Regions from separate parts of the Ochrobactrum quorumnocens genome, predicted to be linked through region 1. Evidence: riboswitches for the same ligand, from Rfam matches in the RefSeq annotation. Region 1 holds a riboswitch; the other holds the start of a gene.
The links. Region 1 has a riboswitch for S-adenosylmethionine ahead of CES85_RS01975 (homoserine O-succinyltransferase). Riboswitches for the same ligand answer to the same signal wherever they lie in the genome.

Region 1 (15,870 bases):
GACCAAAACGTCGTTGCAACCGATGACAAGACATTCGTTTTCACGACCGGCAAGGCCTTTGCGCCAAGTTTCGTCATGAACTGTTTGACCTCCAGCGTCGCATCGATTGTCGATAGCAAACTGGTCAAGGAACATGAACAGAAGACCGAGAAGACGGACACGTATGCTTATGATACGGACTTCGGTTATGACTGGCTGAAGAATAATTACGCTGGGTCTGGGCCATTCGCTTTGAAGCAATGGCGCGCCAATGAAGTTATGCTTCTGGAGCAAAACGAGAATTATTCTGACACCAAGCCGGCCATGAAGCGCGTTATCTATCGTCACGTGAAGGAAGGCGTGTCGCAGCGTCTTCTGCTACAGGCTGGAGATATCGACATTGCGCGCAATCTCGAACCGGGTGACATTGAAGAACTTGGCAAGGATGCCAAGTTCAGCGTTATCAACGCTCCAAAGGGCCGCATTTATTACCTTAGCGCGAACCAGAATGTGCCGGAACTAGCCAAGCCTGAAGTGCGTCAAGCACTGAAGTATCTGATTGATTACGATACGATTGAAGCAACCCTGATCAAAGGAATTGGCCGCAAGCATCAATCCTTCTTGCCGGTCGGCATGTTTGGTGCAGTCGATGACAAACCTTTCAAGTATGATGTTGAGAAAGCAAAGGAATTGCTTGAAAAAGCAGGGCTAAAAGATGGCTTGAGCATCACGCTTGATGTTCGTAACAACCAGCCATACGTTGGCATTGCTGAAAGCATCCAGCAAACCATGGCCAAGGCCGGGGTCAGTGTTGAAATCCTACAAGGCGATGGCAAGCTTACGACCACCAAAGTTCGTGCCCGCAAGCATCAGCTTGCATTGGGTATTTGGGGTCCAGATTATTGGGACCCACACACCAACGCCGTCACATTCACTAACAATCCGAATAACGGTGATGAGGTAAATTTGCGGACAACCGCCTGGCAGGCTTCATGGGATATTCCAGAACTGACCGCCGAAACCATGGCAGCGGCAGAGGAACGTGATACGACCAAGCGTGAAGCCATGTATCATGATCTTCAAAAGAAATTTCAGGAAGATAGCCCGATAACGGTCATTTATCAGCAGATCGAAACGGCTGTGACGGTTTCAAACGTTCACAACTTCGATATGGTCGCCGATGCGAACTATGTTGCGACCGTAACAAAAGACTAAAAAGTAAAAGCCGAGTGGATTAGAGTATCGATCGGAATCAATAGATCGGTACTCTAACACTTTTCGGGATGCGCTCTGACCCCGTCTTTTCTCTACTGATCAAAACTGAAAGACGGCAACTGCTCGAGCGCCGACTTCAGCGCTTCAGACCAACTTTCCGAAACCGTCTGATAATAAGGGTCGCTTGCTTCAAAGCGCCTGTGTTCGCCGAGCTCGAGGCTGTCGGTCTCATAAATCTGCATATCAAGCGGCAGCCCTACCGAGAGATTTGCCTTCAATGTCGAGTCAAAAGAAACGAGCAGCAGCTTGACCGCTTCCTCGAAACTCATTGTCTCCTGATAAGCGCGCACCAAAATTGGCTTGCCGTACTTGTTCTCACCAATCTGAAAAAATGGCGTATCGACCGAGCTTTCGATGAAGTTGCCTTCGGGATAAATATAGAAGAGCCGAGGCTGTCCGCCTTTGATCTGCCCGCCCAGAATGAACGATGCGCCAAATGCGTCCGCACTCTGCCCGCCTGTTGCCGAGTTCGTAATGACTTCCTTGACCGTATCGCCAATGAGACGTGCCACCTGAAACATGGAGGGTGCGTCGAATATTGACGGGTGCCTGTCCTCTGGCGCCTTCATGCGCTCTTCAAGCAGGCTCGCAACGGCTTGTGTGGTAGCGAGATTACCCGCCGATAAAAGCACAATCACACGTTCGCCAGCTTTGTTCCAGCTACGCATCTTCGAGAATGTCGAGATATTATCGAGGCCTGCATTCGTCCTTGTATCGGACATAAACACAAGGCCGCGATCAATTTTCATTCCAACGCAATAAGTCATCAGCAGTTTCCGGCATGCAATTTATAATCATAGAGCATTTCCAGCAAAAGTGCGCAGCGGTTTTGCGTAGGACAATGCGACAAAACAAACACTTAGAGCATTACTTCTCATTCAGTCATGAAGCACAATGTTCTTAACAATCACTGCCCTACATTGATGTGGACCGCAAGGCTTTCAACAGCGCCTCCAAGCCTTACCCCGGAAATTGGCGCTGCATCGCGATAATCAAGCCCCGTTGCCAGACGAACATACCGATCATTTGGGCAGACATTATTGGCAGCATCAAACCCTACCCAGCCAAGTCCATCGATATGCGCCTCTGTCCATGCATGGCTCGCGGTTTGCTCATCGATGCCTTCCATTAACAGATAGCCGGACACATAGCGGGCCGGAATTTTAAGCAATCGCGCTGCAGAGAGAAAGATATGACTGTGGTCCTGACAAACGCCCCTACCCGCCTCGAGTGCACTTTCTGCATTGGTCGCGACGCTAGTCGTGCCAGGCATATAGGCAACTGCAGTATGAACTGAATTCATCAGTTCATGTAACAATGCAAGACGTTCCTTATCTTTCGGCAGATCACCAGAAAGTGCGCGGATGCGATCGCCGGGCATCGTCAGGTGGGTTTCGCGTTCAAACAGCCACAGAGGCGCATAGCCATACACTGGACCCAGAACGCCAACACGATCTTCCACTTCAACATTGCCGCTCGCGGTAATGATGATCTCGTTCACATTGCGGGCATGCTGGACAAGATCGGTCTTGTTGCCGAAGCCATCGATATAGGAAACTTCAGGCTCGCCGCCTTCAATCTTAAGTTCCCAGTGTTTGACCACTTGGCCGGGTAAAGTCGGCGGGCGCAGCCGCAACCGCTGAACCGCATAGGGAACCGGGTTTTCATATCGATAATGCGAAACATGCCGGATATTGAGCAACAAGCAATCACCTCAATAAAAATTATAGGTTTCAGCGATCTCGTTGCCGAGCCGGTTGTTGCGGGAAATGAAATCAGTCAGGAACTCATGTAAACCGACATCGAAAATTGCACCAATCTCCTGATTTTGCAGGGTTGCATAGATTTTCTCGCCCGTCTGGTGACAAACAGCGCTATCGCCATAATCCTTGGCTAGATAGTTCAAATGTCCGTTAATGCTCTGATAGCAATAATTGAGCGATCGCGGCATACGCCCATTGAGGATCAGATAGTCCGCGACATGCGCAGGACGATAGTCACCATCATAAACCCAGCGATACGACCGATGTGCTGAGACTGATCGGAGAATCGACTCCCACTGATAATTGTCCAGCGTGGTTCCGACATAAGAAACAGCCGGCAGGAGCACATAATATTTCACATCGAGAATACGTGCCGTATTGTCTGCGCGTTCGATAAAAGTGCCGAGCCCCGCAAAATCGAAGATCTCGTTACGCAGCATCGTCCCGTGAAACGCACCGCGGATCAGTGCTGTCTCGCGTTTGATCTGATCGAGCAGCGGCGGTAAATCGGCTTCTTTCAATGGCTTACAGAGCGACTTTTTAAGGACCATCCACGCTTCATTGACGCTTTCCCACGCTTCGCGAGTTAGTGCAGTTCGCACCATACGTCCATTGGAACGTGCGTTTTCTATGCAGGACATGACGCTTGACGGATTATCCATATCCCGAAGCAGAAAGTCAGCGACGTTTGCAGCATTATAAGCGTGATATTTCGCCGAGAACGTCTGGCTTGCGCCTGCCGATACCACCACAGAAGACCACTCTTCCGGTGCATCCGATGTTTTTGTAAGTGCCATACGCAATCCCGCATCAACCAGACGCGCCATGTTTTCAGCGCGCTCGATATAGCGGAACATCCAGTAAAGCCCGTTTGCCGTACGGCCAAGAAGCATAAATTCATTCCCCTTCAACACGCTCCGGTCTTATCGCCGGTTTTGATGCGCAATTCCAAAAACTATTATCTTATACCAAAGTTCATTGAGTAAGACTCATCGGACTTTGATTAAGCCCGTGTGGCGATTGAACATTTTCAAGGCGTGATGCGTCAGCATCTTAGCACCTTGGTATTAGAGCGGGCCGAGTTAAGACTGAATCATTAGAACCGCTCTTACTATTTGTTTTTGCGCCTTTTCCCACACAAAACCGCTTCGCACTTTTGCTGGAAATGCTTTAGTCGTCGAGTACCCAAGTGTCCTTTGTGCCGCCGCCCTGACTGGAGTTCACAACGAGCGAGCCTTCCTTCAGCGCCACACGCGTCAATCCGCCGGGTGTGATGCGAATGCGGTCTGACACCAGTACGAACGGCCTAAGATCGACGTGGCGTGGAGCAAGGCCGCTTTCAGTGAAGATCGGTGTCGTTGAAAGTGCTAATGTCGGCTGCGCAATATAGTTCCGAGGACGGGCTTTCAGTTTCTCCGCAAAAGTGTCGCGTTCAGCCTTGGTCGCGGCCGGGCCGACTAGCATGCCGTAGCCCCCTGAGCCATGCACTTCCTTGACGACAAGATCGGCAAGATTATCGAGCACATAGGCCAGACTGTCAGGCTCTGAACAGCGCCAGGTCGGAACGTTTTCCAAAATAGCCTTGCGACCGGTATAAAACTCAATGATCTCGGGCATATAAGAGTAGATCGCTTTATCGTCGGCAATTCCTGTGCCCGGCGCATTGGCGATTGTGATGTTTCCAGCGCGATAGACATCCATGATGCCTGCGACGCCAAGCGTGGAATCTGGTCTGAATGTTAGTGGATCAAGATAATCATCGTCGACACGACGATAAAGCACATCGATGGCGCGATAGCCTTTCGTAGTGCGCATGGCGACACGCCCATCCACAACGCGCAGGTCACTCCCCTCTACAAGTTCCACGCCCATTTGATCTGCCAGAAAGGCGTGCTCGAAATAGGCCGAGTTGTAGATGCCAGGTGTCAACACTGCCACCGTTGGCACACCTTGCGTTCCGGGTGGTGCCACACTTGCGAGTGATTGGCGCAGCAATTGCGGATAGTTCTCGACTGGGCGAACCTTCACATTCTGAAACAACTCTGGGAACAGTTGCATCATAGTTTCGCGGTTTTCCAGCATATAGGAAACACCGGAAGGTGTTCGCGCATTGTCTTCAAGCACATAGAATTGGTTTTCAGCCGTGCGCACGATATCGACGCCGATAATGTGCGTATAGACATTTCCGGGTGGGCGAAACCCGATCATTTCCGGAAGAAATGCTTCATTATTGGTAATGAGTTCTCTTGGGATACGCCCTGCCCGGACGATTTCCTGTCGATGATAGATATCGTCCAGAAAAGCATTGAGCGCCATCACGCGCTGCTCGATGCCTTGTGAAAGTCGTCGCCATTCCTGACCTGAAATAATACGCGGAATGATATCGAATGGGATCAGACGTTCCGCTGCGTCTTCATCGCCATAAACCGCAAATGTGATGCCTGTCTTGCGAAAGACGCTTTCAGCATCCTGCGTTTTCTGCAGAAGTTTGTGTTGATCCTGCTGGTCGAGCCACTGCTTGAGAAATTCGTAAGGTTGGCGGACACTCCCGCCATGATTGAGCATCTCATCGAATGGCTTCACTGAATTCCCCTTCTTTTCGCTAATATTCAGCTTCAAATCAGGGAAATGCAAGTGTGCATATCATGCAAAAGCGCAAGGCTGGGTTGCGCAATTTCGTCGCGACAGCGGCTTAACGATAGTTTCTAATCCCGCGCAACTGGTATTCAGCGCTGGATTTCAGCCGGGACGATGGGCTTTGACAACCGCCGGATCGGTCTCGATGCGACCTGCTCCGATTAAATCAAGGCAATAAGGCACAGCCGGGAAAATGGCCTGTAAGGTCATTGCGATGGATACAGGTTTACCCGGCAGATTGAGTATGAAGCTCTTGCCGCGACTGCCAGCGGTCTGACGTGAGAGTATTGCCGTTGGTGTTTGCTCGAGGCTTGCGCGACGCATCTGTTCGCCAAAACCCGGCAACTCTTTATGTAAAACAGCATTCATTGCTTCCGGTGTTTCGTCACGTGGACTAGGACCTGTGCCACCTGTGGTCAGGATCAAATCGCATCCAATATTGTCTGCGAGATCGATCAGCGTATCACGCACAGATTCCATGCCGTCCGGAATGACGCATTTGATGATTTCATAGGGCGTTACAATCGCGCTTTTTAGCCAAGATTCGATTGCCGGACCGCTCAAATCTTCGTATTCGCCGCGGCTTGCACGGTCAGAAACTGTAACGACGCCGATTTTCACTATCGCATCCTCTTCATTTGGCTTTTGTCTTGGCTTATATCGTTGTATCTCAGGCTTGTGAAGGTTTGGCTTCCAGGCGGAGGCATCACGAAAACAGTTGAACAAATCCGCTTTAAAATGCTGTTGCTTTCCTTTGAAATTCGAGCTTCAATCAAATAATTTAGGGGGAGAATACCATGCCATTCAAAGGCAGCCAATATCACGGAACGTTCACGCCCGAGGACTTGCAGTTGATGCAAGCCGCCTATAATCGAAGCTGTGCTTTGTTGGAGCGTTGTCCAACCACGCATGAGGCCAAAAACGATCTAGCACGTGCCATTATCAGGACATTTCAATCCGGCGAGTGCGACCCAGAGAAAATTGCTGCAATCGCAGCGCGAGTAGAGCATATGCGCAGTTGAAACCAGTTACTGAATGTAAACTATCCCTATGTATGGTAGTAAAGCGTTCAGATTTACTAAGGACATGCTTTTAGAACGCATCCCGAAAAGTGTGAAACGGTTTTCGGTAAGATGCGTGTTAAGACAAGTGAGTGGAGCGCCGGTCTGGTGTAATCAGATCGATAAGCGCTCTAAACTATCGTCAAGGTTATGAAATTCGGTCAATCACGACCAAACTGCGAATGAAATGATATGCCGTTTTCGAGAGATTATTATTTTAAGCGTTTCAAGCCCGCTGAACTGGAACAGTTGCAGGCGGCCTTTATAGAGACGTGTCAACGTTTAGGGCGTTGCCCGATAACCTCTCCTCAGAAAGATGAAATGGCGCGAGAAATCATTCAGATTTATGAATGTGGTATTTCAAATCCTGACAAAATTGCCGATCTCATGATGCAAATTGAAAGCGTGAAGCCAAAGCCGTTTGCAGAACAGGTCTTTGAGCAGGATTTTGATCGCACCGCGAAAACCGCCTGACATTTCTGCTAAAAATCTGGAAATTTATCTGACATTCAACAGGTGGAAACCTTCCTCTCTTAAGTAATATATTATATTAATAACATAACATATTGTTTTAGTTTCATAATAGTTGCTCCCATCACAGTCACTCGCTCATGCGCCCTTAAGTCTTTCGTAAACTTTGGATTCAGCTTTGTGCGGTAATCTTTGGTTAGCAATTTGCTCGGGAGGAGCGTTGCGAGTTTTGGTGGATGGCATTTCTGCAACCTTTTTTGGTCTGGCTGTAGAGCGCCTGAGTTTTGTGTACGGGTATCATGCGTTTTTCAGTTGTGTCAGCAATTGCCCTTGCCTGCACCGCTCTGGCGGGTTGCACGTCAAGTTCCGGCATCGACAGTCTCATGCCGCAGCCATCTGCTGAGCTGACCAGCTCCGTGGTCCGGCCATCTGCACCTGTGATAGAAACAGCGAGGGCGTCGCAATCGATGCCCGCCGCCCCGCAGGAAGAAGTTCTTGCTTGGGCCGGTCCCGTTCCCGATGCAGGCCCGTTTAAAACCGAGCCTCCCGCTCCCTTGACGCAGCGCCCTGAACAAAGGGTGGCGGCGCCTATTTCAGTTCCCAAGCCAGAAGTTGCCGCCTATCCGCCTGTGCGTCTTGCACCTCAGCAACGTTCGCGCGTCTATAGCCAGCGCTTCCGGGATGCAAAGCCAATCAACTTCGGAAGCGTATCGCCGCGTAGGCACGCCGTACACGGTGTCGACGTCTCGCGCTGGCAAGGTAATATTGACTGGGCTACGTTGCGCCAGAATGGTGCTAACTTCGCATATATTAAAGCAACGGACGGTGGTGATCATCTCGATCCGATGTTCCGCAAGAATTGGCGCGATGCAAAGGCAGCAGGCCTGAAGCGCGGCGCTTATCACTTCTTCTATTGGTGCCGCGTCGCAAGCCAGCAGGCCGATTGGTTTATCCGCAACGTGCCGGTCGATCCTGACGCATTGCCACCTGTTATCGACGTGGAATGGAATGGTGATTCATCCTGCAAGCGCCGCCCATCTCCGGCACAGGTACGCGAAAAGATGCAGGTCTTTATGGATGCACTTGAGCGCCATTACGGTAAGCGACCGGTTATCTACACGGCACCAGATTTCTATGATGATAATCTCAAAGGTGCATTCACGGATTATCCGTTCTGGCTGCGTGCGGTGGCCCAGCATCCATCAAAAGTCTACCCCGGCCGTCGCTGGGTCTTCTGGCAGTATTCTGGCTCAGGCTTGTCTCAGGGCGTTAATGGTAAGATCGATTTGAACGTCTTCCATGGCAGCGAAGAGCAATGGCACAAATGGGTTGACCGCTTCGCCAGTCAATCTTGATATTTAGAAAGCTAATCCCCGCGAGGGGATTAGCTTTTTTTGTTTAGGACTTGCCGATATTTTCGAGGTCATAAGGCGTTGACTGGTACATCTCATTGATCCAGTTGCCAAAAAGCAGATGCGCGTGGCCACGCCAGCAGTTCTGTGGCTTACGGCTGACATCATCATTTGGAAAATAATTGGCAGGCGGTGGTGTTTCCGGTTGAAGCTGGATATCCCGGAAATACTCATCTGCAAGCGATGTCGTATCATATTCAACATGGTTGAACATGTGTAGCGCGCGATGCTGCGGATCTTCCAGCAAGCACAGGCCGCTTTCTGGACTGTCAACCAGAACCCTCAGGCTGCTTTCTGACGGGATGTCGTCTTTGCGCACTTCTGTCCACCGAGAGACTGGGATTGCGAAGTCATCTGAGAAACCGCGCAAATAAGGCGAAGACGGTGCCAAATTCTGCTGGCTGTAAACACCGGAGGCTTTACCGGGCAGATCATATTTACTCATGCCGTGAAAATGATGCACAGCAGCTTGCGCAGCCCAGCAGATATTCAGCGTGCGATGAACATGCGTCTGCGTCCAGTCGAAAACGCGCTGCATCTCATCCCAATAAGTGACTTCCTCAAATGGCATGCGTTCAACTGGCGCGCCCGTAATGACAAAGCCATCAAAGCGCTCATCACGCACCTCTTCCCATGGACGGTAGAAGGAAAGCATGTGGTCGGCTGACGTGTGACGTGCAACGTGATTGGTTATGCGCACGAGCGTTAGTTCGAGTTGTAGCGGGGTAGCCCCCAGCAGCCGCGCAATCTGCGTTTCTGTCGTCGCTTTATTCGGCATCAGATTAAGAAGGCCAATTTTCAACGGCCTGATATCCTGACGGATAGCATCCGCCTCACGCATGACCATAACGCCCTCGGCTTCGAGAACACTGGTTGCGGGCAGATCGTCAGGAATTTTAATAGGCATGTCGCGTCGGTCCTTCTTTATATCAGAGCAGACGCGCGTGGCTTTATCCGTATACTTGCCGGTTGGCCACATCCTTCCTTTTTTAAGGAAGTACCACCTTGCCCGGAAAGGCAGGTTGGCGTTGGGCGTCGCCCCAACTCTTGATGTGACGCTACTTCTACTCAAACTGATGCGCGCTGACAAGAGTGTTTAAACACTCGCCACTCCAACACTGCGGAATTTTATTCTGTTCACTCACGTAATGAAGGCGGTCAGATCGCCCTTAAAGAGCCAAAGACGAAAAGAACTGTCTTTTCAATGCAAATGATGAGCTCCGAGTGGAAAGCATCACAATCGATACGTTCTGGGAACCAGCCGTCATTTCGCGCGTTTTTCCTTTATCCGGCGGATATGTTAAACTGGCGGAAAAGGGAGGGAAAAATGAGCAATATTATTTTCTGGATGGCGCTTGTCATTCTGCCGATTCTGGCAGGAACAGCTTTCGCCTATCTTCGTCATATGCATCACGGCGATGATTTTTAAGACGGTCCTTTAATGATGAGGCTAACTAACTGGCTTGACGAAATAGATTGATATCAACATTACTAGGCAATGCCAGAAGTTCGCGACGTCCCGTTTGAAACCACGCTTCTTGTGCGTGACACTTGTTTATGTCTGCATGTACAGCGTGCAGCACGCGCACTTGCGCGCTTTTTTGATGAGGAGCTGCGCCCATCGGGCTTGAATAACGGGCAATTCTCGCTGCTCATGTCACTCAATCGCCCTAGCCCACCTCCTATGAAACCAGTGGCTGAGCTTCTCGCCATGGATCAGACCACCCTCACCGCAGCACTAAAACCCTTGCAGCGAAATGGCTGGGTCGAAGTTGTCGTTAATCCGAAAGATCGTCGCGAGCGGCTTCTTGTTCTAACATCTGAAGGACAATCAGTGCTTGCCTCTGCCGTTCCTATCTGGATGGCAGCGCATGCGAAACTTGAAAACACTTTTCCCGGCAATAAGCTTGAGTTATTTCGTCAAGAATTAGTTTCACTTTGCCGTTAGTCTCTTTACCATCCACCTGATAGCGTTAGTTTGCAAAGCACGACTATCTTTTGACGAGCGTGAACAGGCTTCACGCCAAATGCAGGTGTAAAATCTCAATGAGCGGACCGGATACCCCCCATATCCTCGTCGTTGGTGCAGGCTTTGGTGGCCTGCAATTTATCCATGATCTGAAAAGCGCGAATGTTCGCATTACGCTTGTCGATCAACGCAATCATCATCTTTTCCAGCCGCTGCTTTATCAGGTTGCGACAACAATCCTCGCCACGTCTGAAATTGCCTGGCCAATCCGCCACCTTTTTCGGGATCGCAAGGATGTCACAACCTTACTCGGCACAGTTGTCGGTGTGGATACTGCGGCACAAAAAGTGCAACTCGAAAACGGTGAGGAAATTGCTTACGACACACTCGTGCTCGCAACGGGCGCGCGCCACGCTTATTTTGGCAATGATCGTTGGGAAAAAGTTGCTCCGGGTCTGAAAGCGCTGGAGGACGCCACGACCATTCGCCGCCGTTTACTTCTCGCATTTGAGCGTGCGGAGCGCGAGACTGATCCTGCGAAGCAACAGGCATTGCTAACATTCTCGGTGGTTGGTGGGGGACCGACCGGCGTTGAATTGGCGGGCATTATTGCAGAGCTCGCCAAGCAAACCATGTGGCCGGAATTTCGCAATATCGACACGCGGCAAGCACGCATTCTGCTTGTTGAGGCGGGACCACGTATTCTGGCGGCGTTCCCCGAAGATCTTTCGACTTACGCGCAAAACGCATTGCAGAAGATTGGTGTTGAAGTCCGTCTCGGCGTGCCCGTCAAGGAAATCACCGAAGACGGAGTGACCGTTGGTGAAGAGTTCATCCCTTGCAAAACAGCCATTTGGGCTGCTGGTGTTGCGGCATCACCTGCAGCGGTATGGTTGGGCGCTGAAAGCGACCGCGCTGGCCGCGTTCGCGTTCTACCCGACCTGACCGTAGCTGGTCATGAAAACATCTTCGTGATTGGCGATACGGCGTGGGTTGAAGGTCCGGACGGAAAACCTGTCCCGGGTATTGCTCCGGCGGCCAAGCAGCAGGGAGCCTATGTTGCGAAGGTCATTCGCAGCCGCACGTCGGGAAAGGCAATTCCAGCGCCATTTCGCTATCGCCACCAAGGAAATCTTGCGACCATCGGTCGTGGTGCGGCTGTGGTCGATATGGGACGCATCAAACTAACCGGTGCAATTGCTTGGTGGGTATGGGGTATTGCCCATATCTTCTTCCTGATTGGTACGCGAAGCCGAGCCGCTGTTGCATGGAGTTGGCTCTGGACCTTCATATCAGGCCAACACAGTGCGCGCCTGATTACGCAAGGCAAAGCCGCAGAAGACAATAAATGAAACAAAACGGCCCGCCAAAAGCGGGCCGTTTCTGTTGCCTGAGATATTACTCTGCAGGTTGCAAAACCAGTTCGCCCACTGGCTCCGGTTCTATGACTATCGGTTTGCCATTCATCGCGGCATTAAGACGCTCGACATCCAGTTCGTTTTCCCAACGCGCGACCACGATGGTCGCAACTGCATTGCCGACAAGATTGGTCAGTGCACGGCATTCCGACATAAAGCGGTCGATACCCAGGATCAACGCCATACCGGCAACTGGAACCGCAGGAACAACAGAAAGCGTGGCTGCAAGAGTGATGAAGCCAGCACCGGTGATGCCCGCTGCACCCTTAGAACTCAACATAGCCACAAGAAGCAGCAGAATCTGGTCGGTTAGCGAGAGTGGAATATCTGTCGCCTGCGCGATGAACAGTGCTGCAAGCGTCATGTAGATATTCGTGCCATCAAGGTTGAACGAGTAGCCAGTTGGAATAACGAGGCCAACGACGGAGCGCTTGCAACCTGCCTTTTCCATTTTGTCCATGAGGCTCGGCAACGCGGCTTCCGAAGAAGATGTACCAAGAACCAGCAGGAGCTCTTCCTTGATGTAGCGAATGAGCGCAATGATCGAGAACCCGTTATAGCGAGCAACAGCACCCAACACCACGAGTACGAACAACAATGCCGTGATGTAGAATGTAGCGATGAGCATTGCCAGATTGGCAATAGACCCGATGCCATATTTGCCGATTGTGAATGCCATTGCGCCGAAGGCACCAATTGGCGCAGCTTTCATCAGGATCGAAACCAACTTGAAAACGGGTGCAGTCAGCATCTGCAGGAAGTCTGTAACTGGCTTGCCTTTATCGCCAACCATGGCAAGAGAGACGCCGAACAGGACCGAGAAAAACAGAACCTGAAGAATGTCTCCTGAAGCGAATGCGCCAACGATTGTGGTTGGTATGATGTTGGACAGGAAGCCGCTGATCGTCTGTTCATGCGCCTTTTCGGCGTAATTTGCGACCGCGCTTGGATCAAGCGAGGCCGGATCAATATGCATACCTGCGCCCGGCTGCACAACATTGGCAACGATGAGACCAATGATCAGTGCCAGTGTGGAAAACGTCAGGAAGTAGATCATGGCCTTACCGGCCACGCGCCCGACTTTCTTCATGTCGGTCATACCGGCAATGCCGGTTGCTACCGTCAGGAAGATCACCGGAGCGATGATCATCTTCACGAGCTTGATAAAGGCATCGCCCAAAGGCTTCAAAGAGGTGCCAAGCTCAGGATAGAAATGTCCAAGCAAAATACCTGCAGCAATCGCGAACAGAACCTGCACATAAAGTTGCTTATAAAATGGGATTGGGCGGCGTGGTTCAGCCACAGCGCCATTCGGTACGGCAATCATGATGTCCTCCGTTTGGCTCTATCTGGATCCCGTCCAGCCTCCCGAGCCTTTCGTCCTCTTGTTCAGCGGCCCTCGCCGCCGCTCACATCATGATTTGCAAGGACTATGCCAGTTTTCATTAGGTGATTAATATATTGAAATATAATGGTAATTTCTTTGTTCGCCGAATATTGCGTTTCATTTGTGCGATTTATCGCACATATATCTTTTCATGAAGTGCGGATTAATGCACAATAAGCTTTATGAAGGAAGCGCCTGTCTCAACGATCGAAACAAGCCCGTCACCCGCCAGCAATCGCCGGACATGGTGGATATTTGGTGTGATTTGCGCTGCCATTTTCGCAATGGCTTTCTGGTTTGTTGGCAATGCGGCGCGTGGCCGTGCTTTGCTCTCATTGGGTGAACAGACGCGAATAGATGCTAATCTAAACACGGCCCTCCTCCGTACTGTTCTGGAGAAACAGCGTGCACTTCCATTGGTTCTATCCAAAGACAAAGAACTGGCGGATGCGCTTGCAATGCCGAGTGCGGTGGTTGTGGACCAGTTAAACCGTAAACTGGAGGCACTCGCTGAAGGCACGCAAGCTGCTGTGATCTATCTTGTCGGCCTACACGGCTATGCGATATCGGCCAGCAACTGGCGCGAGCCTGACAGCTTTGTCGGCAACGACTATAAGTTTCGTCCCTATTTCAATGATGCTCTGAAAAATACCAATGCCGAATACTTTGCGCTCGGTAACGTTAGCCTTCGTCCAGGACTTTACATTTCGCGTCGGGTAGACGGGCCAAACGGACCGCTTGGCGTCGTTGTGGTGAAACTATCGTTCGATCAGCTCGAAAGCGATTGGAACGAAGCCGGTCGCCCGACTTTTGTGACAGACAATAGAAATATCGTGCTGATCACGACCATGCCGTCTTGGCGGTTCATGACCATTGGTGAACTACAGCCTCAGAATGTCGAAACCATCCGTAATAGCCTCCAGTTTGGCAATGCGCCTTTGAAGGCATTGCCACTATCGCTAAAGCCTGTGGCTGGCGATGATATGGTGCTGGTCGATGCCATTCTGCCCGGCTCGGCACGCAGCACGGACTTTCTGGCCATTCGCTCCCACGTGCCGAGCACACCATGGTTGATGTATAGCCTTGCTCCCATCAGACAGCCGGTTGAAGCGGCTATGCGTGAAGCGCGCCTGATTGCCTTCATTCTACTTGCGAGCATCGCCACTGTTGCAGGTATCCTATTGCGTCGTCGCCAACGTGTTGTTGCACGAATCGCCGATGCACAACGCAGACAGATTGAGCTGGAGCAGCGAGTAGCGGAGCGGACTCGTGATCTCATCACAGCGCGTGACCGTCTCGAAGCGGAAATCGGCGACCACCATAAAACGGAGACCATGCTGCAAGGTGTTCAACAAGACCTCGTTCATGCAAACCGACTGGCTATTATGGGGCAAGTAGCAGCGGGTGTCGCACATGAAATTAATCAGCCCGTCGCGACAATCCGCGCTTATGCAGACAATGCCCGCACCTTCCTTGATCGAAAGCGCCTGGATGAAGCAGCTGATAATCTGGCTGAGATTGCATCGCTTACGGAACGCATCGGAACCATTACAGGCGATTTGCGCGCGTTCGCTCGTAAAGGTCATCGTGCCTCCGAGCCTGTGCCGCTTGCACAAGTAATTTCCGGCGCATTGGTGCTGCTTCGCAGCCGGTTTGCGGGAAGTATGGATCAGCTCAATATCGAACTGCCTGCGCGTGACCTCTGCGTAGCCGGACATTCAATTCGACTTGAACAAGTGCTTATAAACTTGTTTCAAAATGCTCTGGAAGCTGTTGAAAATAAAGGTAATAAAGGTCACATAGAAGTTAGAACAAAAGCTCTGTCAAAAAGCGTTGTGCTCACAGTTTCTGATAATGGCCCCGGTATTCCGCAGCAAATTCTGGATAACCTTTTTACGCCGTTCAACACCTCTAAGGAACGGGGCCTTGGGCTTGGTCTGGTGATCGTCAAAGAAATTCTGACCGATTACGGCGGCAAGATTTCAGTGAAAAGCAGCGCGTATGGCACTCTATTCCGCGTGGAATTTAAGAAAGCATGATGAACATTCCAGTCATACTCGTCGATGACGACAAAGCACTACGCCGTGCAACCAGACAGACATTGGAACTCGCGGGTTATGAAGTGTTGGATTTTGCTAGTGCCAGCGAAGCATTGGCCGCTATCAGCGGTTCATTCGAAGGGGTGATCGTTACAGATGTGCGAATGCCACAGATAGACGGGCTTGAGCTATTTGCCCGCATTCGTGAAATTGATCCCGATTTACCAGTTATTCTGATCACAGGTCACGGTGATATTCCTATGGCAGTTCAGGCCATTCAGGATGGCGCTTATGACTTCATTGCCAAGCCTTTCGCGACGGATAGGTTGGTTCACAGCGTTCTGAGAGCCGGAGAGCGGCGCAAGCTTGTTCTGGAAAACCGCAGTCTGCGTCAGATGGCCGATGAAGCGCAGAATGATATGCCGCTCATAGGCCAAACGCCCGCGATTGAAAATCTTC
Region 2 (15,870 bases), on a different replicon from region 1:
CGTTCAGTCACTGCATCAGCCACATATTCCATCTGAAGTGCGGTTGCACCGACGGTCTGCGTAACGGTTGCCGTGCGGATGGTCGTGGTCGTCTGAGGACGGCTACCGCCGCCATTGGTCTGGGTTGCAGCGGGACGTGGAGTGGCTGCAACAGTATTAACTTTTTTGCTGCGAGGAGCAGCCGTGGTGGTTTTGCCACGGCCCGAAAGCTTCAAACGATGCACTTTGCCGATCACTGCATTGCGGCTCACGCCGCCAAGCTGTGCTGCGATCTGGCTTGCACTCAAGCCCTCGTTCCATAATTTCTTCAGCAGTTCGACGCGCTCATCTGTCCAGTTCATCGCCCTGGGCTCCAATCAATTTTCGTTATCCGGAATCCGCCAGTGCTCCCGAATTGCTCCAGGCACAAACACTATATCTATCCGGGTGACTAGGTCCGTCGCACGAAATGTAGTTTTTTTGCTTTGAATAGAAACTACATTAATCAACGACTCCATGACAAGGGATAGCCTTGTCAGGCGGATTCCATTTTTATGGTTTTCCCCAACTTGGGTGCTAAAGACGGTTTTTCTGAGTCAGCTTCGGGTATTTCGCGGGAGCTTTTCAGCGGGATGTTCCGTCAGGGAAAACATCTGGGGTCTATATATCGACCCAATCTGCAAAATGCCAGCCCCGGAGCGCATAGGTCCCATCTTATTATAGTGAGTTCTTTCCAGCATGAACTCATGCATAAAGATGGATGATTATCCTTGCGCGCTTTGATTGACATTTTTTTTGCGAGCGCCAATATACGCCCGGGAATAAATAATGCCGCCCTGAGGGCGGTTTTTTATTTCCGCCGGGAGGCTCATTCAAAGACATGAGATCGCCCGATCCCGTTCAGGAGCCTTTTTAGGCATTCTGCGGGTATTTAAAACAATGGGAAACGCTGCCTGACCGGCTTTGCCGGAGGCGCTGCATTTACAAGGCTTATGGAGGCCTGACTGCAATGACCGACGTTACGACTGTGCAACCGCTCTACGACACCTACAATCGTGCGGCTCTGCGCTTCGAGCGAGGTGAGGGCATCTGGCTGATTACCGAAGGCGGCGACCGTTATCTCGATTTTGCTGCAGGCATTGCAGTCAATTCACTGGGCCATTCCCATCCGCATCTGGTCAATACGCTCAAAGATCAGGCCGACAAGCTGTGGCACCTGTCCAATCTCTATGAGGTTCCTGGACAGGAGAAGCTGGGCGCTCGTCTGGTTGAAGCGACATTTGCGGATAAAGTGTTCTTTACCAATTCCGGTGCCGAGGCTCTTGAATGCGCGATCAAGACCGCGCGCCGCTATCATTATGTAAACGGCAATCCTGAGCGCTTCCGCGTCATCACTTTTGAAGGCGCATTCCACGGCCGTACATTGGCTACGATTGCCGCAGGTGGTCAGGCCAAGTATCTCGAAGGTTTCGGCCCGAAGGTCGACGGCTTCGATCAGGTGCCATTCGGAGATGAAGCAGCATTGCGTGCTGCGATCACCAGTGAGACCGCAGCAATTCTGCTCGAGCCTGTGCAGGGCGAGGGCGGTCTGCGTGGCTTCCCGGAAGAGTTCATGCGTCTGTTGCGCCAGATCTGCGATGACAAGGGTCTTCTGCTGATCCTCGACGAAGTGCAGACGGGCGTTGGCCGTACCGGCAAACTCTTCGCTCATGAATGGTCGGGCATCAAGCCCGACATCATGGCCGTCGCCAAGGGAATTGGTGGTGGTTTCCCGATGGGCGCCTGCCTTGCAACCGCTGACGCTGCCAAAGGCATGACCGCCGGTGTTCATGGCACCACCTATGGTGGCAATCCGCTTGCTATGGCTGTCGGCAATGCTGTGCTTGATGTTGTGCTTGCTGACGGATTCCTCGAAAACGTTCAGGAAACTGCATTGACCATGAAGCAGGGCCTTGCGTCGATCATTGATCGTTTTCCGAGCGTGGTCTCGGAAATCCGTGGTCGTGGTCTTCTGATGGGTATCAAATGCGTTGTGCCAAATGTGACGCTCATTCAGGCTCTGCGTGACGAACATTTTCTGAGCGTCGGCGCTGGTGACAACGTCATCCGACTTCTTCCGCCACTGGTCACGACGCCTGAAGAGGCTCGTGAAGCATTGAAGCGTATTGAGATGGCCGTAGAACGGCTTGCAATCGCAAATCCGACCAGTAAGACGGCGTGAGATCATGGCAAACAATAACGGTATCAAGCACTTCATCGACCTTTCCACTGTACCAGCCGGCGAACTCCGCGCCATTATGGAAGATGCCAAGGCGCGAAAGGCACGCTTGAAGGCTGGCGAACTCGAAAAGCCATTTGCGGGCAAGGTGCTGGCAATGATTTTCGAGAAGCCGTCCACACGTACCCGCGTCTCGTTTGATGTGGGTATGCGTCAGCTTGGCGGTGAGACGATCATGCTCACAGGCTCGGAAATGCAGCTCGGTCGCAGCGAGACCATCGCGGACACAGCCAAGGTGCTTTCGCGCTATGTGGATGCGATTATGATCCGCACAACGTCGCATGATCGCATGCTGGAACTGGCCGAGTATGCGACCGTTCCGGTTATTAATGCACTAACCGATGATACGCACCCTTGTCAGATCATGGCCGACGTTCTTACATATGAGGAACATCGCGGCTCGATCAAAGGCAAGACCTTCGCCTGGATGGGGGACGGTAACAACGTCCTTCATTCGCTTGTGGAAGCTGCGGCGCGTTTTGATTTCAACGTCAATATCGCAACGCCGGAAGGCAGCGAGCCGAAGCAGCAATATATCGATTGGGCAAAGGCAAACGGCGCGAACATCATGTCCACAGCGGACCCGGATAAGGCGGTACGCGGTGCAGATTGCATCGTGACCGACACTTGGGTTTCGATGGGGCAGGAAGATCATGCTCGTGGCCATAATGTTTTCATGCCCTATCAGGTTAATGCACATCTGATGGCTAAAGCTGACCAAGAGGCGCTTTTCATGCACTGCCTGCCCGCGCATCGCGGCGAGGAAGTGACCGACGAAGTGATCGACGGCCCTCAATCGGTCGTATTCGATGAAGCTGAAAACAGGCTCCATGCCCAGAAAGCCATTCTGGCCTGGTGCCTGCAAGGCGGCAATTTAGGAGCATAAATTGTCTGATAAGATCAGCAATGAGCAAATCGAAGTCGAAGACATCCAGATCGCTCTGGAAGACCTCGACTTCGCTGGCGACGATGCCGTTGTGCCCTTCCAGGTGGAGGGGCTCGACGTGCGTGGTCGCGCCGTACAATTGGGCGGCAGCATTGATGCCATCCTGAAGCGCCACAACTATCCGGAACATGTCGCGCGCCTTCTGGCCGAAGCAACGGTTCTGACTGTGCTTCTTGGCACGTCCCTTAAATTTGAAGGCAAGTTTATCTTCCAGACCCAGTCCGACGGTCCTGTCGATATGCTGGTGGTCGATTTCCGTACGCCACGTTCCGTACGTGCCTATGCGCGTTTCGACGCGGAGCGCGTAAAGGAAGCGGTAGCGGCTGGTCAGACGCGTCCTGAGGAGCTACTCGGTCGCGGCACGCTGGCCTTCACCGTTGATCAGGGTGCTTATACGCAGCGCTATCAGGGCATCGTTGCTCTTGATGGATCGACACTGGAAGAGATTGCACGCACATATTTCCGCCAGTCGGAACAGATACCGACCGATATGAAGCTGAGCGTTGCCAAGCTTATTGAACGCGGTGCGGACGGTAAACTTGTCGAGCGTTGGCGCGCCGGGGGGCTGGTTATTCAGTTCCTGCCTGAGTCCGAATTGCGATCGCGCATACCGGATCTTCCGGGTGGTGATGGCGATGAAAACACGGTTGCGCGTGATCTGGAAGATGACGGCTGGGATGAGGCACGTTCGCTGGTCGGCACGATTGAAAGCTCTGAGCTGACCGATCCGCAAGTTGGCTCGGAACGTCTGCTTTATCGTCTGTTCCATGAACGCGGTGTGCGCATCTATGAAGCCGTTCGGGTTCTCGATGAATGCTCGTGCTCGCGCGAGAAGATTGAAGGTGTGTTTTCCAATCTCTCGGCTGAAGAAATTCAGGACAGCATCGAGGACGGAAAGATTTCAGTGACGTGCGAGTTTTGTTCGACACATTACGAGTTTGACCCAGCGCAGTTTGCGAAATAAGAACAAGAAAAAGGCGCTTCGTGAGAAGCGCCTTTTTCAATTCAGCGTGCGGCGTGTTTCGGGAATATCGAGCGAGAACGCCGGAATATCGACTTCAAAAGCTTTTCCATCAGATGCCTGCATCTGATAGCGCCCGACCATCACGCCGGATGTGGTGTTGAGTGGACAGCCTGAAGAATACTGGTAGGAGTCTCCGGGGTTGAGCGTCGGCTGATCTCCGATAACACCGTCTCCGCGTACTTCTTCTATGTGGCCGTTGCCATCAGTAATCTGCCAGTACCGCGAGCGCAACTGCACGGTGTCGGAAGAATTGTTGGCGATCGTGATCCGATAGCCCCAGACATAGCGATTTTCTTCAGGCTCTGACTGATCTTCAAGATAAAAGGGCTCGGCTGTTACTTCGATACCCCGCGTCACCGCTCTGTACATACGCACCCGCCTTTGAATCGCATCAAGTCTTCATCTTCAACCTATCGCCAAAGTTGCGCTGGAGGTCAACGATTTGAAGCGGACAATTGCGCTACAATTGCCGAAATGTTCCGGCAATTGCGTTGTTTATGCATCATTTTGCGATCAAAAGGCGCTAAATTAGTCGATTTTTATTAACGAGCGGCGACAAGCGCTTCCAACACGTCTTCAATCAGATCGTCCGTGTCCTCAAGACCCACCGAGATGCGCAGCATGCCATCTGAAATGCCAAGCTCGCTTCGGGCTTCGTCGGTGAGGCTCTGATGCGTAGTGGTCGCCGGATGGGTGATGATGCTCTTTGCATCGCCCAGATTGTTGGAGATGCTGAAGACCTGAAGCGCATTCTCAAACTTGAACGCCGCTTCTTTGCCGCCTTCCAGCTCCAAAGCAATCAGCGTCGAGCCACCAGTCATCTGCTTGGCGATGATGTCGGCCTGCGGGTGGTCGGCGCGGCCCGGATAGATAACTTGCTTGACGCCAGCCTGGCCTGCAAGCGCGTCTGCAACGGCTGCTGCCGATTGTGTCTGCTGACGCACGCGTACGCCGAGCGTTTCAAGACCTTTGAGCATGATCCATGCATTGAACGGGCTCATGCCGGGACCGGTATGACGGAAGTAAGGCTGCAAAACTTCTTCAGTCCATTCCTGATCGGAAAGGACGATGCCGCCGAGGCAACGACCCTGACCGTCGATGTGCTTGGTCGTCGAATAGACGACGATATGCGCGCCCAGTTCCAGTGGCTTCTGGAAGAGGGGGGTCGCAAAGACGTTATCCACGATCAGCTTGGCACCGATCTCATTGGCAATATCTGCGACAGCGGCAATGTCGATGACTTCCAGCGTCGGGTTCGACGGGCTTTCAAGCAGCATTACCTTGGTGTTGGGACGGACGGCGGCTTTCCAGTTCTCGATATTCGCGCCATCGATTACGGAAATTTCCACGCCATATCGTGGCAATAGCGTTTCGACGATATAACGCGACGAGCCGAAGACGGCGCGGGCGCAGATCAGGTGATCGCCAGCCTGTACCTGACAAAGAATGGATGCAGCAACTGCTGCCATGCCTGATGTCAGTGCGCGAGCATCTTCCGCGCCTTCAAGCGCGCACATCCGCTTTTCAAACATATCGGTGGTTGGATTGGCATAACGCGAATAGATGAACCCAGGGTCTTCACCCTTAAAGCGAGCCTCAGCGGCTTCCGCCGTTGGATAAAGAAAGCCCTGCGTTAGATAGAGGGCTTCTGACAACTCTGCGAAACCCGAACGCAGCGATCCTGCGTGAACGAGCTGAGTTGCCGGGCGGAACTTGCGGGTAGTCTCATTCGTCATTTTTCCAACCTGTCGAAAGCTGGTCGGCCGGGGCGCGGAATTGCCTCGGCGGCCAATAAAAAACCGGCCTTGCGAAAACGCAAAAGGCCGGTAACGAACCGCGGCCTCATTTAGCGAATTCTTTAACGTGGCTGCAAGCCGGCCGGCCAAATCACCACGGAACACTTTTTCCTTATGCCTCTTGGGCGGGGTCGTCAATGCCAGAAGGATCAGTTTTCAGGAAAACGCCTGTCTGCCAAAGCTCTGATGGCTGTGATTCCTGCGGAAAACCCGCGAGCTGTGGGGTTTCAGGGTTGGCATTGGGGTCGAGAGCGGTCAATGGTCATAGACCAAATTTAAGTAAGTCACGGAGTTCAGTGTTATGACGCAGAGGGATGCGGGAATTCTGGCAGATGCGGATATTGCTGCACTGTTTGAAAGCGGTTTGCTGGCATCTGCGCGTCCATTGGATGCCGATCAGATTCAGCCTGCTAGTCTTGATCTGCGGTTGGGTGCCAAAGCCTATCGTGTGCGCGCATCCTTCATGCCGGGTCCCGGAACCCCGGTTATCGACAAGCTGGAACGTCTCAAGCTGCACGAGATCGACTTGACTGCGGGTGCAGTGCTTGAAACGGGTTGTGTCTATATCGTGCCTTTGCTTGAAAGCCTGTCACTTTCGCCAGAGCTTTCAGCATCCGCCAATCCAAAAAGCTCGACCGGTCGTCTTGATATCTTCACCCGCGTCATCACCGATGGTGCGCAGGAATTCGACAAGGTTCCGGCTGGTTACAAAGGCCCGCTCTATCTTGAAGTCAGCCCACGCACATTCCCGATTGTGGCACGTACTGGTTCTCGCCTGTCGCAGATCCGTTTCCGCAAGGGCCGCGCGCAGTTGAGCGAAGCGGAACTGGCAATCCTTCATCAGAACGAGACGCTGGTTGCTTCTGAAATGCCGAATATTTCAGGCGGCGGCATCGCGCTTTCGGTTGATCTGTCAGGCAGCGAAGACAGATTAATTGGTTATCGCGGCAAGCATCACACGGCTGTCGTCGATGTCGATAAACGCGCCGCGCATGACGTGCTCGATTTCTGGGAGCCGATCTATGATCGCGGTTCACGAGAGCTCGTGCTCGATCCTGATGAGTTCTATATTTTGGTTTCGCGTGAAGCCGTGCATGTGCCGCCGCTTTTCGCAGCTGAAATGACGCCTTTCGACCCGCTGGTTGGTGAATTCCGTGTGCATTATGCGGGCTTCTTTGATCCAGGTTTCGGCCATAGCTCTGCTGGTGGCACTGGAAGCCGCGCGGTTCTGGAAGTGCGCAGTCATGAAGTCCCGTTCATTCTCGAACATGGCCAGATTGTCGGCCGTCTTGTTTATGAGCATATGTTGAATCGCCCGAAGGCGCTTTACGGTGTCGATCTCGGATCGAACTATCAGGCGCAGCAACTCAAGCTCTCCAAGCATTTCAGGTGATTGCGCTCTTCCCGATCCTACTTCTATAAATTGGAGCGAAGTGGAGGAGGCCGGAAGAGTGAAGCATGGTAAGGATGATGTACGGGAAAACACAGTAGATGTGCCACCGCGCCGTCTGTTGGTGGGTATCGTCGCGCTGCCGGGCTTTACACTGACAGCACTCAGCCTGTTTCTTGATCCGTTTCGACTGGCAGCCGATGACCGTGACAAGAGCCGTCAGATCAGATGCGGGTGGAAAATCTGCACCTTGTCTGGCGATCCGGTTACGTCCAGTTCCGGCATGGTCATTGAACCGACCGCGCCCATAGGTGAACTTGATGAATGTGATTATGTGGCGGTGGTTGGCGGTTTGCTTGCGCAATATCGCCCGCGCCAGCAAGCGTTGATTGATCTCATCAAACGAGCCGACAAACGCGGCAAGACGGTGGTGGGCCTTTGCACGGCAGCTTTCCTGCTTGCCGAAGGCGGTTTGCTCGATGACCGCAATTGCTGCGTCAGCTGGTTTCACCGCGACGACTTCGTCGATCTTTTCGACGGTCATACGGCTGATACAACCAGCCTTTTTCATCGCAGCGGCCGACACTACACCTGTGCAGGCGGACTGGGCGCTGCGTCGCTTTCGCTGTCGATCATTCAGAATGAAATCTCCGAGGAACTGGCGCGCAAAAGCGCATCCATTTTGATGATCCCTTATGAGCTGGTGCGATCTGAACAACCGGCGCTCAGCTTCAATGGCGTTCGCTCACCGATGATCCGCAAGGCGATCCGCATTTTCGAGGAAACGCTGGAAGAGCCAGTGCCGATGATTGATGTGGCGCGCAAGCTCGGTATTTCTGTCCGCCAGATGGAGCGAGGTTTCCGCATGGCTGTTGGGCGCACCGCTTTCGAGGTCCGTGAGGAGTTACGGGTCAAGAAGGCGCGCGAGCTGTTGTCTGAAACCGGGCTCTCGCTTCTGGAAGTGGCGGTCGCCAGCGGCTTTACCGACACCCGCAGCATGAACCGTTCGTTTATCAGACAGAAGCAAAAAGCCCCGCGCGAATATCGCAAACAGCACTGAGCTTGTGAGATAGCTTGCGAATCCCCCACTGACCTCCTATTTTCCGCGACGAAACTGCCAGTTTGGCAGAGGGGCTGAAACGCGTCGCATTTTATCGTATCCATACCGCGCGTTTAATGCCCTTTGTTTTTACACATGTCTTTAACGGAAAACCGGTTCCCGCTTTTCGGAGACATGCTTTTATGCAGGAGATTTGCATGTCTGATGGTGTAAACCGTTTTCTTGGCGATACGCCAGCGCGCGTGCTGATCAAGCTGGTACTGATCTCGCTTGTTGTGGGCGTGGTGATGAGCGCATTCCACTGGACGCCGTATGATATTCTCTATGGCATCCGCGATTTTGTGCTGCGTCTGTGGAATATGGGCTTCTCAGCAATTGCTGGTTTTGCCGATTATCTCATTCTTGGTGCGGCAGTCGTTATTCCTGCCTTTATTTTGCTCCGTATCCTGAGTTACCGGAAATAATCAGAGCATTTGAGCCAAGAGTGCGAAGCATTTTTGTGCCGAACAATGCTTCAATTTGAACCGCTCAGAAACCGGACAAATGCAGCAGAACGACACGTTTATTCTTTCCCGGCGGGGATTTTTGATCCTCGCCGGTGGTGCACTGGCTTTCGCCGCCTTGCCTGCGGGCTTTGCGGATGCCGCAGCAGACGTCGATCCAACGGACTTGTTCAATCAGATCCGCAAGGCCAACGGCCTGTCGTCGATGGCGACCGATAGCAAGCTCGAACAGGCCGCGCTTTATCAGGCACGGCGTATGGCAACCCATGGCAAGATTGGCCACTCGGTTGGCTGGGGTAATGGCTTCGTCTCGCGGCTTAAGCAGGCAGGCATTCGCGGTCCTGCTGCGGAAAACGTCGCTTCGGGCCAGCCCAATACCCAAGCGGTATTCGATGCCTGGATGAAATCGCCCGGCCATCGCAAAAACATGCTCGATCCCACATTCGGGCATTATGGCCTTGCCTGGGCAACACCTGAAAATAATCCGCGTCGCATTTATTGGGCGATGATGTTGGGGCTTTAAATTCTTTTGTCGACCAAGAGTCCGGAAGCCAGATGCTGAAACACATCTACAGCCTTTTTCAGCGCTGACGCTGGATTGTCGCTTGCGGCAACCCAAAGCGCTGCATTCAGTGCTGCTCCGCTTAACAGGCGCGCCGCAGCGTCCACATCGACGGACTTCAAAACACCTTCTGCGATCAGAACTTCAACCGTTTTGCGCGTGACGTCGAGGCAGGCATTCTGGCTGGGCCATTGCGAAGGGTCTCCCAGAAAAGCCGGGCCATCTAAGAGGACGATCCGCTGCACTTCTGGTTCCAATGCCATCTCGATATAGGTCTTAGCCTCCGTTATCAGCGCATCCCAAGGGTCAGCTTTAACGGACGCTGCTTCCTTGGCACGTGCAGCCATTTCACCATCAATCTGTGCAACGACGGCGGCCAGCAAGCCCTTCTTGTCACCAAAATTATGATAGAGCGCGCCGCGTGTCAGCCCCGCTTCAGCGGTTAGATCGTCCATGGATGCGGCTGCAAAGCCTTTTTCGGCGAAGGCTTTCCTCGCTGCAACCAGCAGCAATTGGCGGTTTTCCATCATGGTTTCAGCACGAGACCTCGGGGCCATGCAAATCTCCGGTGTTGACATACGGTGCGTATATGAAATACACATACGTTACGTATATCAAACTTGTAGGCTTAAAAAAAGCTGTATATCGAAAGGATGTTCCATGACCCGCATCGCTATATTTCCCGATGGTCGCCAGGACCTTTATGAACAAAACGGTTACTCGGCTGCCATTCGCTCCGGCGACCTTCTCTTTGTATCTGGGCAGGTTGGTAGCCGTGAAGACGGATCGCCCGAACCTGAATTCAAAGCACAGGTTGAACGCGCATTCGATAATCTGCGCAATGTATTGGCAGTGGCGGGCTGCACATTCGATAACATCGTGGACGTGACTACATTTCATACAGACCCGCAAAACCAGTTTACGACAATCATGGACGTGAAGGCGCGCATGTTTGCCGAGAAGCCGTATCCAAACTGGACCGCTGTGGGCGTCAACTGGCTTGCTGGTTTTGACTTCGAAATCAAGGTTATTGCGCGCATTCCGAACGCTTAAAAGTATTTCCAGCAAAAGTTGGAACCGGTTTTGTGTTCGGAAATGCGTAAAAACAAATAGTTACAGGGGTTCCAACGATTCAATATTAACTGGAGCCGCTGTAATGAATCGAAAACTCTGCGGACATAGTGTTGTCAGGCCTGCGACAATGCGGTGGCCGAATTTTCTGTCGTTTCCAGAAATTCCAGAGTAGAGCTTCCTCCAATTGCTAATGAGTTGTTGGGGTCAGCCATGGATCAGATGCTGCACGAAAAGAGCATCGTTTCCAGACCATTTGATGTGACGCATCGCATGGTGATGATGATCGCCGTGCCGATGACGCTGGCGGCTGTCACCACGCCTTTGCTCGGCCTTGTTGACATGGGCGTGGTCGGTCAGATGGGGCAGGCCGAACTGATTGGCGGATTGGCAATTGGCGCGCTAGTTTTCGATTTTCTGCTGACGATGTTCAGCTTCCTGCGCTCGGGCACGACCGGCCTTGTGGCACAAGCCATGGGTGCGGAGGACAAGGCAGAAGAACAGGCGATCTTCTGGCGCGCAATCATCATTGCAATCGTTGCGGGTTGTCTGATGATCCTGAGCTTGCCGCTTGTTCTCACTGTCGCGTCCGATTTTATTCATCCAACGCCTGCAACACAGGCTGCGATGGTAAGCTATGTTTCCATCCGCATGTTGTCGGCACCTGTGGCGCTGATCAATTATTCAGTGCTCGGTTTGCTGCTTGGCCGCGGGCAGGGCGTGCTTGGCTTGAGCCTCCAGGTGCTTATCAACGGCATTAACATTGTGCTGTGCATCGTGCTCGGTCTGGAACTGGGCTGGGGTGTCGAAGGCGTTGCCTGGGCGACAGTGACTGGCGAAACGGTGGCCGCTATTGTCGGGCTGTTCCTTGTTATGCGCCATTTTCACAAGCAAACGGGTCGCCACCCAGATATCAAGCACATTCTGCACAAGGCTGGTATTGTGCGGATGATCGCGCTCAATCGAGACATCATGATCCGCTCGATCCTGCTTTTGACGGCATTTGCTTTCTTCACGCGCGCGGGCTCGGAGCTTGGGCCAGTGACGCTTGCAGCAAATGCGGTGTTGATGAACTTCTTCCTCGTCTGTGGCTTCTTCCTTGATGGAATGGCGGCGGCGGTTGAGCAGATCGTCGGGCGTTCGGTCGGCGCGCGTCACAGCCCGGCTTTTGTGCGTGGTGCCAAGCTGACCTTCGTCTGGGGACTGGTCATGGCCAGCGCGATTGCGCTCATCCTGATGGTGTTTGGTGATGCGATTATTGGTCTGCTGTCGAAGGCCGAAGACGTGCGTGATGAGGCGATCAAATATCTGCCGTGGGCAGCACTGACAGGCCTCACGGGTCTTCTCGCTTTTCACATGGACGGCGTCTATATCGGCGCAACATGGTCGCGTGATATGCGCAACATGATGTTCTTCTCGCTGATATTCTTTTTGGTGGTGCTTTATGCAGCAAAGCCCATGATGGGAAATCACGGGCTTTGGTTGGCACTCAATCTGTTTTTATCGATCCGCGGCGTAACGCTTCTGACGCTGCTGCCGCGCAGATATCGATCAGAATTTTCCCGGAATTAATCCGGAAGGCGACGCGCGGCCCATTGCTTGGTATCGCGGTCACGCAGTTCGGCGATATTGGCAGCACCTTCGTTTTTCACAGCCTCTGAGAGGCCGCGCAGGATTTCTGACGCGAGGCCCGGACCGCGATAGATCATGCCGGTGTAAAGCTGGATGAGATCGGCACCAGCCTTGATTTTGGCGAGCGCTGTTTCGGCACTATCGATACCACCTACGCCGATCAGCGGCATGTCAGCGCCGACGCGTTCGCGCATACGGGCCAGAATGACTGTTGAACGCTCGAAAAGTGGTGCGCCAGAAAGACCACCGGTTTCTTCATGGTTCTCGGCACTTTTCAGGCCATGGCGTGAAAGCGTGGTGTTGGAAACGATAATGCCGTCGAGCTTCTGTGCTGTAGCTTCGGCCGCGATATCGTCCAGTTCTTCATTGCTGAGATCGGGTGCGATCTTGAGAAAGACAGGCCGCTTCAGCGTGCACATCTTGCCTTCTTCGTCGCGCGCTGCAAGCACGCGCGATAGCAGTTCGCGCAATGCCTCTCGCGACTGAAGGTTGCGCAGGCCGGGCGTGTTGGGCGAAGAAACATTGACGGTAAAATAGCGCGCAAGCTGATAGAACTTACGGATACCAGCCACATAATCGCCGATACGATCTTCAGCATCCTTGTTGGCACCGATATTGACGCCGACAATGCCGCTTTTGCCTGCACGTTGCGACAATTGCTTGAAAGCTGCATCGTGGCCTTCATTGTTGAAGCCAAGCCGGTTGATGACGGCGTGATCATCTGGCAGGCGGAAAATACGCGGGCGTGGATTACCGCTTTGCGGACGCGGGGTGATCGTGCCGACTTCTGTGAAGCCGAAACCGATTTTCAAAAGCGCATCCGGCACTTCGGCATTCTTGTCATAGCCTGCGGCCATGCCCAGCGGGTTCGGGAATTGCAGTCCTGCAATCTTAACCGAAAGCGCAGGGTCATTGGAGCGGTTGCATGTAACGATGCCGGTTTTAAGACCGGCAATGGACAAACCATGCGCCTGCTCGGCATCGAGCGAGAACAATGCACGTCGCCCGATAAGTTCAAAAAGCCCGCTCATTTATCCTCAAGCTCCGGAAAGATATGGAGACCATCTTTGTCGAGCGGCAAGGGCTCGACTTTTGTGACTGCCGACATTGGCAGCGCTGCATAAAGATGCGGAAAGAGTGCTCCGCCACGCGAGGCTTCATATTTCAGCGCATCGCCCAAACTGCTTGTAAGAAAATCCGCATCCACGCTCACAAGCAGCAGATCCGTTTGCCCGGCAAAGTGTTTGGCGGCTGTTTCCCGCACCTGTGTATAGGTAGAGAAATGGATATAGCCATCAGCAATATCAACCGGTGCCCCGGTAAAAATGCCAGCTTCTTCTGCCTGCGCCCAGAGATCGCGCGGGGCGATCTTGTAGATGGTCGTTTTGGTCATGGCAGCTCTCTAGACCGAATTAGTTAGAAAATCAAAGCATGACGTGTTCGTTTTTCTTGCATAGCTCCCATATGATGGGGGGAAGTTGAAAGCGCGTCACGAAAAGTGTGACACGGATTTCGGACAAGCTGCGCTTAGAACATGCGTTAAAGGAGATCGAAACATGTCTGGCAAAACCATCCCGTTATTTCGCACACTAGCCGCTGTTTCATTGCTGGGTACAAGCTTTGCAGCAAGCGGTGCTCATGCTGAGGAAAACGGGCGCTATCGCCTTGAAGGCACCGAAACCGGTTACGTGCGGCTCGATACTCGCACCGGCGCATTGTCGGTTTGCAACGAGCAGCAGGGGCAGCTTATCTGCAAGATGGCGACCGAGGATCGAGAAGCTTACGAAAATGATATTTCCGATTTGCAGGATCGGGTGAAGAAGCTTGAGGGCAAGGTTACAGCTCTTGAAGCAGGTGGTGCATCTGCTTCTGCATCCAAGCTGCCAACAGATGCGGAGTTCGAGCAGTCTCTTGGCTATATGGAGCGTTTCATGCGTCGTTTCATGGATGTAACGAAGAGTTTCGACAGCGAGACCGATAAGCCCGCAGAGGGTGCGGCACCCGCTCAATAGAAGGGGGCATTTTTGCGGGACGGCTCTAACTAATTGATAATAGGGTAGACCTTGCGCGCTAACTATGAAAATGCTTGCCTTCCCCTGTGTGTTACCTCCAATTATGAGGGTAACAGCAGGGGAGGATGGTCCGGCAATGCAGGGCTGGGGTATTATAGGCGCGGCCTTTTTATATTTGTTGATGCTGTTTGCGGTTGCAAGCATCGGCGACAGGCGCGCCGCTCGCTGGAGCAGCGCTCCACGCCCCTATATTTATGCACTCAGCCTCGCGGTTTACTGCACATCGTGGACATTCTTCGGCTCCGTCGGCCTTTCGGCCCAACGAGGGCTTGAGTTTTTGGGCATCTATATCGGCCCGATTCTCGTCTTCACGCTTGGCAATCGCCTCTTGCGCCACATCGTGCGGTTGGCGAAGTCAGAACACATCACCTCCATCGCTGATTTTTTGGCCGCTCGCTATGGCAAGAGCTTTGGCGTGGCCTCTCTTGCTACCTGTATCGCAGCCGTCGGCTCCATTCCTTATATTGCGCTGCAACTCAAAGCCGTTTCTGGCAGCGTCGGGTTGGTGATGGAGCATTACGGCTCGGCTTTTGACCCAGCCTCTTTTGTTTTTGGCGATATTTCTTTGCCGGTGGCGGCTGTTCTGGCTGTCTTTGCCATTCTGTTCGGCACACGCCACACAGATGCGACCGAACATCAGAACGGCCTGATTCTGGCTGTTGCACTTGAATCGGTGATCAAGCTTTCCGCATTTCTTGCAGTTGGTTTTGCCTGCACGTTCTTTGTTTTCGGCTCACCGGGAGAATTGATCGAGAAGATTTCGCAATCTCCTGCGGCCCTTGAGGCCTTTCATTATGAAACCTCAATCGGTACGTGGATCGTGCACACAACGCTGAGTGCTGCCGCTATCATCATGCTGCCGCGCCAGTTTCATGTGACGGTTGTCGAAAGCCGCAGTGAAAAAGAATTGCGCACCGCCTCCTGGCTGTTTCCGCTTTATCTGATCCTGATCAATATTTTCGTTTTCCCGATTGCACTCATCGGCGTCATGACGCTTGGCAATACAGTCAGTGGTGATCTCTATGTGTTGGCACTGCCACTGTCAGCTGGTGCGCACTGGCTTGCGCTGATAGCCTTTCTCGGCGGGCTTTCGGCGGCGACAGCGATGGTCATCGTCGCTTGCGTGGCGCTGGCGATTATGATCTCCAATCACCTTGTGCTGCCGCTTATAATTCGCAGGCTCGCTGTTCGTCATCCGACGGAACAGCGTGATCTGACGATGATCATTCTCAATACGCGGCGACTGACGATTATCGGCATTCTGGCGTTGGCATTCGTCTATTACCGCATGGCGTCTAATAATATCCACCTCGCGTCCATCGGCCTTATATCTTTTGCAGCTATTGCACAGTTCATGCCCTCGTTCATCGGTGGGTTGTTCTGGCGCAACGCCAATGGACGTGGCGCAATGCTCGGCTTGTCGGCAGGGTTTCTCATCTGGGCCTATACGTTGCTTCTGCCAACCATGGCTCCAGAAGATGCGGAGATATTGCGCGAAGGCTTTCTTGGCTTTACCGCATTAAGACCTGAAGCCTTGTTTGGCACAGATGCTTTGCC

Region 2: another riboswitch for S-adenosylmethionine. It lies ahead of CES85_RS11005 (O-succinylhomoserine sulfhydrylase); the one in region 1 lies ahead of CES85_RS01975 (homoserine O-succinyltransferase).

The regions. Positions count from the first base shown of each region.
Region 1 covers NZ_CP022603.1:387,452-403,321, reverse strand. The annotation lists gene CES85_RS02020 (ABC transporter substrate-binding protein) at 1-1,194, shown strand, start outside; gene CES85_RS02015 (proteasome-type protease) at 1,287-2,021, opposite strand; gene CES85_RS02010 (transglutaminase family protein) at 2,162-2,959, opposite strand; gene CES85_RS02005 (alpha-E domain-containing protein) at 2,969-3,910, opposite strand; gene CES85_RS02000 (circularly permuted type 2 ATP-grasp protein) at 4,188-5,600, opposite strand; gene mog (molybdopterin adenylyltransferase) at 5,757-6,275, opposite strand; gene CES85_RS01990 (hypothetical protein) at 6,452-6,676, shown strand; gene CES85_RS01985 (hypothetical protein) at 6,908-7,189, shown strand; gene CES85_RS01980 (glycoside hydrolase family 25 protein) at 7,486-8,541, shown strand; gene CES85_RS01975 (homoserine O-succinyltransferase) at 8,585-9,505, opposite strand; SAM-I-IV-variant riboswitch at 9,547-9,657, opposite strand; gene CES85_RS01965 (MarR family winged helix-turn-helix transcriptional regulator) at 10,097-10,546, shown strand; gene CES85_RS01960 (NAD(P)/FAD-dependent oxidoreductase) at 10,645-11,919, shown strand; gene CES85_RS01955 (dicarboxylate/amino acid:cation symporter) at 11,966-13,312, opposite strand; gene CES85_RS01950 (sensor histidine kinase) at 13,555-15,411, shown strand; gene CES85_RS01945 (sigma-54-dependent transcriptional regulator) at 15,408-15,870, shown strand, end outside.
Region 2 covers NZ_CP022604.1:331,248-347,117, forward strand. The annotation lists gene CES85_RS10980 (GcrA family cell cycle regulator) at 1-341, opposite strand, end outside; gene CES85_RS10985 (aspartate aminotransferase family protein) at 989-2,200, shown strand; gene argF (ornithine carbamoyltransferase) at 2,205-3,143, shown strand; gene CES85_RS10995 (Hsp33 family molecular chaperone) at 3,145-4,167, shown strand; gene apaG (Co2+/Mg2+ efflux protein ApaG) at 4,204-4,596, opposite strand; gene CES85_RS11005 (O-succinylhomoserine sulfhydrylase) at 4,770-5,963, opposite strand; SAM riboswitch at 6,052-6,131, opposite strand; gene CES85_RS11010 (2'-deoxycytidine 5'-triphosphate deaminase) at 6,325-7,416, shown strand; gene CES85_RS11015 (GlxA family transcriptional regulator) at 7,457-8,473, shown strand; gene CES85_RS11020 (DUF6460 domain-containing protein) at 8,671-8,937, shown strand; gene CES85_RS11025 (CAP domain-containing protein) at 9,017-9,499, shown strand; gene CES85_RS11030 (TetR/AcrR family transcriptional regulator) at 9,496-10,095, opposite strand; gene CES85_RS11035 (RidA family protein) at 10,199-10,591, shown strand; gene CES85_RS11040 (MATE family efflux transporter) at 10,832-12,181, shown strand; gene CES85_RS11045 (quinone-dependent dihydroorotate dehydrogenase) at 12,178-13,272, opposite strand; gene CES85_RS11050 (DUF952 domain-containing protein) at 13,269-13,634, opposite strand; gene CES85_RS11055 (hypothetical protein) at 13,798-14,253, shown strand; gene CES85_RS11060 (PAS domain-containing hybrid sensor histidine kinase/response regulator) at 14,390-15,870, shown strand, end outside.